One region of the Streptomyces sp. P9-2B-2 genome, then DNA from elsewhere that is predicted to be linked to it. Evidence: riboswitches for the same ligand, from Rfam matches in the RefSeq annotation. Region 1 holds a riboswitch; each other region holds the start of a gene.

The links. Region 1 has a riboswitch for cyclic di-AMP ahead of QT196_RS24620 (C40 family peptidase). Riboswitches for the same ligand answer to the same signal wherever they lie in the genome.
Positions count from the first base shown of each region.
Region 2: another riboswitch for cyclic di-AMP. It lies ahead of QT196_RS29715 (M23 family metallopeptidase); the one in region 1 lies ahead of QT196_RS24620 (C40 family peptidase).
Region 3: another riboswitch for cyclic di-AMP. It lies ahead of QT196_RS18530 (M23 family metallopeptidase); the one in region 1 lies ahead of QT196_RS24620 (C40 family peptidase).
Region 4: another riboswitch for cyclic di-AMP. It lies ahead of QT196_RS36505 (C40 family peptidase); the one in region 1 lies ahead of QT196_RS24620 (C40 family peptidase).

Region 1 covers NZ_CP129126.1:5,587,621-5,589,813, forward strand. The annotation lists gene QT196_RS24620 (C40 family peptidase) at 1-846, opposite strand, end outside; cyclic di-AMP (ydaO/yuaA leader) riboswitch at 854-1,038, opposite strand; gene pcrA (DNA helicase PcrA) at 1,329-2,193, shown strand, end outside.
Region 2 covers NZ_CP129126.1:6,740,611-6,742,803, forward strand. The annotation lists gene QT196_RS29710 (pitrilysin family protein) at 1-476, shown strand, start outside; cyclic di-AMP (ydaO/yuaA leader) riboswitch at 688-843, shown strand; gene QT196_RS29715 (M23 family metallopeptidase) at 856-1,656, shown strand; gene QT196_RS29720 (GntR family transcriptional regulator) at 1,918-2,193, shown strand, end outside.
Region 3 covers NZ_CP129126.1:4,253,059-4,255,251, forward strand. The annotation lists gene QT196_RS18530 (M23 family metallopeptidase) at 1-902, opposite strand, end outside; cyclic di-AMP (ydaO/yuaA leader) riboswitch at 914-1,068, opposite strand; gene QT196_RS18535 (DUF2332 domain-containing protein) at 1,353-2,193, shown strand, end outside.
Region 4 covers NZ_CP129126.1:8,304,889-8,307,081, forward strand. The annotation lists gene QT196_RS36500 (LysE family transporter) at 44-694, shown strand; gene QT196_RS36505 (C40 family peptidase) at 849-1,322, opposite strand; cyclic di-AMP (ydaO/yuaA leader) riboswitch at 1,327-1,525, opposite strand; gene QT196_RS36510 (hypothetical protein) at 1,802-2,110, opposite strand; gene QT196_RS36515 (ATP-dependent Clp protease proteolytic subunit) at 2,117-2,193, opposite strand, start outside.

The sequences.
Region 1 (2,193 bases):
GCGGGCGAAGGCGAGCGCCTTGGCGCCCTTGCTGGTGGTGGAGTCGCCCGTGGAGCCGCCCGTGGACCCGCCCGTGGAGCCACTACCGGTGGAGCCGCCCGTCGAGCCGCCGCCGTCCTGCTGCCGCTGGCGCTCCCGCTCCTGCTGCTTGCGCGCCTCCTCCGCGGCCCGGCGCTTGGCCGCCGCCTCCTTCTGGCGCTCCAGCTCCGCCAGCCGCGCCTTCTCCTGCGCGGTCAGCCGGGACAGCAGCTGCCGGGCCTCGGCCAGCTTGTCCTGGACGGAGCGCTTGGACTCCTTGAGGGAGGCCTGCGACTCCTGCAACCGCTCCAGGCTGCGGGTCGCCTGGGCGCGCTGCTTGGTGGCCGCCGCCTGCTGCTCCTGGTAGTCGGTGACGGCCTGCTTCTGCCGGCCGGTCAGCCGCTCCATGAGGTGGTTGCGGTCGACGAACTGCTGCGGGTCCTTGGCGAGCATCAGCTGCGCCGTCGGGTTCATGCCGCCGGTCCGGTACTGCGCCGAGGCAAAGGTGCCCAACAGGCGCCGGGACTCGTTCATCTTCTCGGCGCGCTTGGCGGAGGCGTCGAGCAGACTGTCCACGGTGTGGCGCTGGCCGTCGGCGCGCTCCTTGGCGGCGTTGTATTTCTGGGTGGCCACTTCGGCCTGGTGGTAGAGGTCGTCGACCTTCTGTTTGACCTCTTCGACGGTGGGCTTGGGCGCCCTGGGGGCCGCTTCGGCGGACTGCGAGAGCAGGGTGACCGAGGCGAGGGCGGCGGTGGTGAGGCCGGCCGCCGTACGGCGGCCTGTGGGTGAGGCGAGAACGCTGGTGCGCGGCTTGCGATGCGACGCCAAGGCCGGCAACTCCTTCCGTGGACCGCCTACCGGGTTAGCTGTCGGGTTCGGGCGGTGTCGCTGACGGAAGGCTTGCCCTACGGTCCGGACGTCCACTGGCGACGGCCGTACGGATCGATTCACCCCGGTGGTGCTGGTGGGTCCCCGGCTCCGGGTGCCTGAGGGCAGGGCCGGACTCGGCGTCGGCGGCCCGTGCGAACCTGTCGTTCGCGGGGAGGCGGGCTGCCTGAGCGAGGACGTTAGCCAACTCGTGTGGCTTCTGTGAAGGCTGATGTTCGATATGCCCGAAACCTTTTCGTGACCTGAACGCGATGCGGGGGTTGTTGTGGCAGATGTCGGATTCGGGTAGACGAAGCGCCGCCCGCCCGGCGCCCGGCCGCCGGCCTCCTGACCTGGCGCTGCGCGGGGGGCCGCCCGGTGGTGGCGCGCAATCCGCCACTCCGCGGCGGACTGTCAGTGCGGCGGCCTAGACTCGGTGGGCGATGAGCAGCCTCTTTGACGACAGCTTCCTGGCGGACCTCGGCCACAAGGGCGAGGAGGAGCACCCCCCGCCCCCCGAGGACGAGCACGGCCCGGCCCCGGAGGACGAGCACGGCCCGGCCCCGGAGGAGATCCCCGCCGACCTCTTCGGCGGGAGGTTCGACGCGCCCGCGCCCAGGGAGCCGTACTACCGCGACGGCGCCGCCCGCCCCGCCATCGACCCGGCGGCGCTGCTGGAGGGGCTCAACGACGAGCAGAAGGCCGCCGTGGTGCACACGGGCGGTCCGCTGCTGATCGTCGCCGGTGCCGGCTCCGGCAAGACCCGGGTGCTGACCCACCGCATCGCGCATCTGCTCGCCGAGCGCCATGTACACCCCGGCCAGATCCTCGCGATCACGTTCACCAACAAGGCCGCCGGTGAGATGAAGGAGCGCGTCGAGGAGCTGGTCGGCCCGCGCGCGAACGCCATGTGGGTCTCCACCTTCCACAGCGCCTGCGTCCGCATCCTGCGCCGCGAGTCCAAGAAGCTGGGCTTCACCTCGTCCTTCTCGATCTACGACGCCGCCGACTCCAAGCGCCTGATGGCCCTGGTCTGCCGCGATCTGGATCTGGACCCCAAGCGCTACCCGCCCAAGTCCTTCAGCGCGAAGATCTCCAACCTCAAGAACGAGCTCATCGACGAGGAGACCTTCGCCGGCACCGCTGCCGATGGTTTTGAGAAGACGCTCGCCGAGGCGTACGCGATATACCAGGCACGGCTGCGCGAGGCCAACGCCCTGGACTTCGACGACATCATCATGACCACGGTCAATCTGCTCCAGGCCTTCCCGGACGTCGCCGAGCACTACCGCCGCCGCTTCCGCCATG
Region 2 (2,193 bases), 1.2 Mb from region 1:
ACACCTACGGGGTGCGCGCCTTCGGCCAGGTGCTGCGCTCCACCGCCCCCACCTCCCCCGAGGGGTCGACGGGCGCCGCGCTACTGGCCATCAGCGGCTCGGTGGACACCGGCTCCACCGTTCCGGCGCTCGAGGACCTGTGGAAGGTGCTGCGCACCCTCGCGGCAGAGGGGCTGACGGACGAGGAGCGGGATGTCGCCGTGCAGAACCTCGTCGGGGTCGCGCCGCTGAAGTACGAGACCGCGGCGGCCGTCGCGGGCACCCTCGCCGACCAGGTGGAGCAGCAGCTGCCGGATCACTTCCAGGCGCAGTTGTACGCCCGCCTCGTGGAGACCGGCACGGTCGAGGCGACCGCGGCGGCGGTCAACGCCTTCCCCGTGGACCGGCTGGTGACCGTCCTGGTGGGCGACGCGGCACAGATCGCCGAGCCGGTCAAGGCGCTGGGCATCGGTGAGGTGACCGTCGTCAGCGGCTAGTCCCGCCGGTGTGACGGAAGGTCATATGTCGACATGCGGCTCCCGTGGTGCTTATCGGCCACGGGAGCCGCTGTATGTCCGGTTTATCGCGGCTGGTGCCCCGGTTCTTGTGGCATCCCGCACAAAAAAGCTGATCTGTTTGCCGATTGAAAGTTGCCCCGTTTAGCGTCGGTCCGGCTGTTCGTCACAAGTCCGCCACAACAGTGGCACCGGGCAGTCATCGCCGAGTCCCCGTACGGCGCGAGCCAGGGGAGCCGGGGACCCATATGTCCCTTGGGGTGAATCGGGCTCCTCTCCGAGGAGTCCGTAGGAGACCTTCCTGCTCCGAACCCGTCAGCTAACCCGGTAGGCGAGAAGGAGGGAAAGGACAAGCCAGCACATGGCGTTCATCCGTGCCACCGGGAAGCACCGTCGCACGAGCCGTCCCGTCAAGACGGGCCGCAACATCGCCGGCATAGCCACCCTCGCGGCCGGTGGTGTGGTCGCTTCCGTGGCCTCGCCGGCGCTGGCCGCGACGGACGAGGCACGCGCGCACGACACCGGGCTCCAGCAGGCCGTCGTGATGGGGGACGAGCTCGCCAGCCGTGTCGAGGCCCAGGCCGACGCGCAGCAGGCCGACGCCGAGATCGCCGCGGCGCGGGCGAAGGCCGAGGCCGTCGCCAAGAAGCAGGCCGACGAGGCCAAGCGGCGTGCCGAGGCGGCGAAGAAGAAGGCCAAGGCCGCCCACGAGGCCAAGGTGCGAGCCGCCCGCGACGCGGAGCGCAAGCGCCTCAACGCCTTCGTCGCCCCGATTTCCGACTCCTACGTCTCCACCTCCTACAAGGCCTCCAGCGGCCTGTGGTCCTCCGGCAGCCACACCGGTATCGACTTCCACGCGGCCTCCGGCACCAGCGTCCACGCGGTCGGCTCGGGCACCGTCGTCGAGGCCGGCTGGGGCGGCTCGTACGGCAACAACATCGTGATCAAGATGAACGACGGCACGTACACCCAGTACGGCCACCTGTCGTCGCTCGGTGTCTCGGTCGGCCAGCAGGTCACCCCGGGCCAGCAGATCGGCCTCTCCGGCGCCACCGGTAACGTCACCGGCCCGCACCTGCACTTCGAGGCCCGCACCGGCGCCGACTACGGCTCGGACATCGACCCGGTCTCCTACCTGCGCGGGCACGGCGTCAACGTCTGATCCCGCGCCGCGCCGGTGCCGCGTCCCCTACGGGGCCTGCCTCACGCCGAGCGTCCTTCCGGAGCCCCGGTCCCACGGCCGGGGCTTCGGCGTATCCGGAGTGCGGTGCGCGCACGGGTTACGCCGCGGGCCCGCGACTTCCGGCCAAAAGTTATCCATGAATACCCGGACCCCGTCGGAAAAGCCGTGCCGGTCGAATAGAGTCACCGAAAAGTCGCCGACCGGCGGCGTTTCCAGGGGATTACGGCGGAGGCGCGGAAGATGCGAGGCCATATTTCCGCGCATGCGGTGTGCACGGCGATTCGCGACGACATTGTCTCCGGTGCGCTGGCGCCGGGGAGCCGGCTGATCGAGGAGATCCTGGCGGCCCGTTACGGCGTCTCCAGAGTGCCGGTGCGCGAAGCACTGCGCACCCTTCAGTCCGAGGGCTTTGTCACCACCCGCCACCACGCGGGCGCCTGCGTCGCCGAGCCCACCGAGCAGGAGGCGGCCGACCTCCTGGACATCCGCGCCCTGTTGGAGCCACTGGGCGCCGCC
Region 3 (2,193 bases), 1.3 Mb from region 1:
AGGACGATGCGGTAGCCGTACGAGCCGGCCCAGCCGGCCTGGGTGATGGTGCCGGAGTGCACCGCCTTGATGGGGGTGCCGGTCGGCGCGGCGAAGTCCTGTCCGGTGTGGTCGGCGGCCCAGCGGTCGCCGGCCTGGCCGAAGCCGGCGGTGAGCGTGTAGGAGGACACGGGGGTGATGAAGCTCTTCGCCAGTTTGGCGAGGCGTTCGGCCTCGGCCTTCCGTCGGGCCGCTTCCTCCGCCTTGCGCTTGGCCTCCATCTCGGCCGCCTTCTTGGCTGCTGCGGCCTTCTCGGCCGACTTCTGGTGGGCGGCGGCTTCCGCTGCGGCCTGCTGGACAGCGGCCTTCTCGGCGGCCTCGCGGGCCTCCTGCTCGGCGGTGCCCTGCTGCGCGTCGGCCTGCTGGAGGATGCGGCTGCGCAGCGCCTCACCGGCGCCCGCGGCGTTCCCCGTGTCCGCGCCCGTCCCCATGGAAGCGGCGGTGGCCGTGCCGTCGGCGGGAGCCGAGGCGGCGTCGGCGGCCGCGGAGCCGTCGTCGGATATCAGGTCGCCGATGCCGGGAAGCTCCTTGGCATCCGGCAGTTTCTCGGAGAGGTCGTCGGCCATGCCGCCGACGTCGGGCATCGAGATCGGCACCGGCGGACGGCCCTCGGCCGAGGCCATGCCGCTCGCGCCGACCGCCGCGATGACGCCGACACCCAGGACGGTGCCGCTGCGGGCGAATCCGCCGCCGCGCTGCTTGGCGACGCGGTGCTTGCCTCGAACGGAACGGGTGGATTCCTCGGTGGGATTCCATTCCTCCCACGGTCCGTCGCCGTCATCGACACCGGGGCCGGGGAAGGCACCTCGGTCATCGAGCTCGTAGGCGGACGGGTCCACGGGGGTAGGCCTGTTGGACGCCACGGGGGCGCACTCCTTTCCTTCCTTCTCGCCTACCGGGTTAGCTGACGGGTTCGGAGCAGGAAGGTCTCCTACGGACGCCCACTGGCGGAGGGCGTCCGATTCACCCCAAGGAAGTGGTTCCCCGGTTCCCTAGGTGCAGTTCGAAGTGCTTGGGGGTGCGTGAAAAGCGCGTGCGGGATTCGGCGTCGGCGCGCGGTGCCGCCTCGGGCGACGGCTGGGACGACCGCGCTGCGTTATCGGACAGTAATAGAGACGGCGACCGAATTCCAAGCGTTCCCACGAATCCGTATGCGCTCCGCGCAAGCCGCCGCGCGGCCTTTTCGGCCAGCAGGGCAGCAATCCGGGCGAGTCGGCCCGCCACCTCTAAACGATCTCCCGCGGATTGTGTGCCAGTTGTTATGCACAGGGGTGCCCCTCAGTTACGGAGGGTGAGAGCAGTAACGTCGGATCATGGTCGTCAACGTCGGGAACACCGGGAACGCCGGACGGGCTGCCGGTAACGCGTGGGGAGTGGCGGAGCGGTACCGGGAGTTCTCCTGGTGGGAGGCGCGCGGCCGGTCGGACGCACACGAGGAGCTGAGCGCGCGGATCAGCCAGGACCCGGAGTTCTGCGATCTGCTGTCCGGCTCGCTGCCCGCCGGCAGCAAACAGCAGCCGGACCTCCTGCTCGCCGCCGTCCGCTACCTCGACGGCCCGCACGCCGAAATGGGCCCGCGCGGTGCGGCCGCGTACGGGCGCTGGCGCGAGTGGACGATCCGGCACTGGGACGAGGTGCGCGCGGTGATCATGCAGCGCGCCGCCCAGACCAATGAACCGGCCCACTGCGCCCCCCTGCTGCCGCTGCTCGCCCGTCTGCCGCAGCCGCTGGCGCTGCTGGAGGCCGGCACGTCCGCGGGGCTGTGTCTGCACCCCGGCCGCTACCGCTACCGGTACGAGGCCGACGGCGAGGACGGCGCGGGCCACCGGGCGGGCGGCGTCCTCCGGGCCGAGCTGGGGGCCCCGGAGAGCCCGCTGGTGTTGACCTGCCGTACGGGAGGGGCGGCCGACGAGCTGCCCGAACGGCTGCCGCAGATCGTCTGGCGGGCCGGCATCGACCTGGACCCGCTCGACCCGGTGGACGAACGGGACGATCTGCGCTGGCTCCAGGCGCTCGTATGGCCGGGCGACGAGGAACGCGCGGCCCGGCTGTCCGCGGCCGTCGACGCGGTACGGACGGCGCCGCGGCCGCGGATGGTGCGCGGCGACCTGATCGACGAGCTGCCCGCGCTCGCCGCCGAGGCACCGCCCGAGG
Region 4 (2,193 bases), 2.7 Mb from region 1:
TTGCCACTCCCCATTAAAGGCTCTGACCAGCGAAACTGCTCCCATGGACGGACAGCTGATCGCCTTCACCGGAGTAGCCGCCGGCATGGTCGCCATGCCGGGCGCGGACTTCGCGGTCGTGGTGCGCCACGCGCTCGACTCGCGCCGGGCGGGGGTGGCGGCCGCCGTCGGAGTGGCGGGCGGGCTGCTGGTGCACACCGCACTGGCGGTCGCCGGACTCGCGGCCGTGCTGGTCGCCGTGCCCGCACTCTTCGGCGCCGTCCAACTCCTCGGCGGTATCTATCTGTTGTACCTCGGAGTCGGTGCGCTGGTCGCGGCCGTCCGCCGCAGGGGAACGCCCGACGACGCCGCGACCGCCCCGGCCGACAGCCCGGTGGCCCGCCCGGGCACCACGGGGCGGAGCCTGCGCCAGGGCTTCCTGACCAACGCCCTCAACCCCAAGGCCCCGGTCCTCTTCCTCAGCCTGCTCCCGCAGTTCGTCCCGGCCGGCGAACCCGCCCTGCCCCGTACGCTCCTGCTCGCGACGATGGTCGTCGCCATGGCCCTGGTGTGGTTCCCCGCCGTCGCACTGCTCGTCGACCACCTGGGCGACTGGCTGCGCCGCCCCCGGGTCACCCGCGCCCTGGAAGCCGTCACCGGAGCGCTGCTCACCACGCTGGGCGGCATCCTGCTCGTCGAGGTCGTACTGGCCTGAAGGACGGGCAGCGGTTCGGCCACCGTCACCGAGCCGTCCGCGGGCGGGAAGCTTCCGCGCGCCGCGGACGTCAGCAGTGTGCTCAGCGGTGAGGTCAACCGGCCAAGTGGGCCAATCCCACTGACAATTGATCACACGTGAGACGAAATGCCGGTCAGCCCACACGTCCATAGGACACCGCGCCGCTCCAGATCCGCTCCAGCCGCACCACGCTCCCGGCCTTGGGCGCATGCCACATCCGGCCCCGGCCCGCGTAGATGCCGACGTGGTAAATGCCGCGTGCGGAACGGAAGAAGACCAGGTCACCGCGTCTGCGCACGGAGGCCGGGATATGCCGGGTGCGGACGTACTGGGCGGCGGCGGTACGGGGCAGGGCCCGCCCGGCGCGCTTGAACGAGTACAGCGTCAGGCCCGAACAGTCGAAGCGGTACGGCCCTTGGGCGCCGTATTGGTAGGGCGCGCCGCTCTTGGAGGCCGCGATGCGCAGCGCGTAGGCGGACACCGTCGCGGCTTCGGCGTTCCCGGTCTCTCCCGGGGCGACGGTTGTCCCGCCCAGGGTGACCAGCGTCAGAGCGGTGACGGTGCCGGCGCGCGCCAGCAGATTCGGCGTATGCATGCGCACAGTCATGCGCAAACCCTTCGTCAGCCGCCTGCGAAGGAAGACCTGTCGGGTTCGGGCAGGCGAAGATGCCCGGCCGTGCGTACGGCTTCACCCCAAGGAGCCCTCGGCCCTGAGGCCGGGACCCCGTCCTGCTCGGGTCCTCCGCTCCCGCCGATCCACAACGTCGACCGGACATCCGGTACGGCGGCGGGATTAGGCGCCCGTCCGGACCGCCCCGTCGCTGTGGCGGGGGCTTGCCGTCGAAGGGATCGTCACGCACCCGCCACCGGAATTCCGAGCTGAAAATGCCGTATGTGACATGCGTCACACTTCGCCTGAATGGTTACTTTTGTTCTCGCAAGTGCCGAGACGCGGAGCGTCACACCCTCTGGACCAGCGGCGAAACATCAATGGTCCAGGGAATTGCGTCTCCCCGCGCAATTCGACGCCTCCTCACATCGGGCCCGGACGCTACGCCGTATGCGCAGCTCCGTGTGCGTGTCGCGTCAACTCTCCGTGGCCGGCGGCATCGTCACGAGCCCGGCCCGGCGCTCGCCCTCCAATACCCGGAGCGCGCGGGCCAGGGTCTCGCGGTGCAGCTCGCTCTCGCCCCGGTCGTGCATCAGCGTCAGCGCGTCCCGCAGCCCGGCGGCCTTGCCGACCAGTGCCTGGGCGGCCCGCAGTCCGGAGTAGGTGTCGCCGCCCCGGGCCGGGTTGATCTTGCCCAGCAGGTCGAGCACCTCCAGATAGCGGTCGATCAGGTCGCCCTCGGCCCGTGTCAGGGCGGGCAGTGGCGGAAGTTCCGGCAGCAGCATCCGGGCTCACCGATCGCCGGGTTGGGGGGTGGACTGCTTGCGCTGACGGGTGAGTGCGTCGATCAGGCCGTACTCCCGGGCGG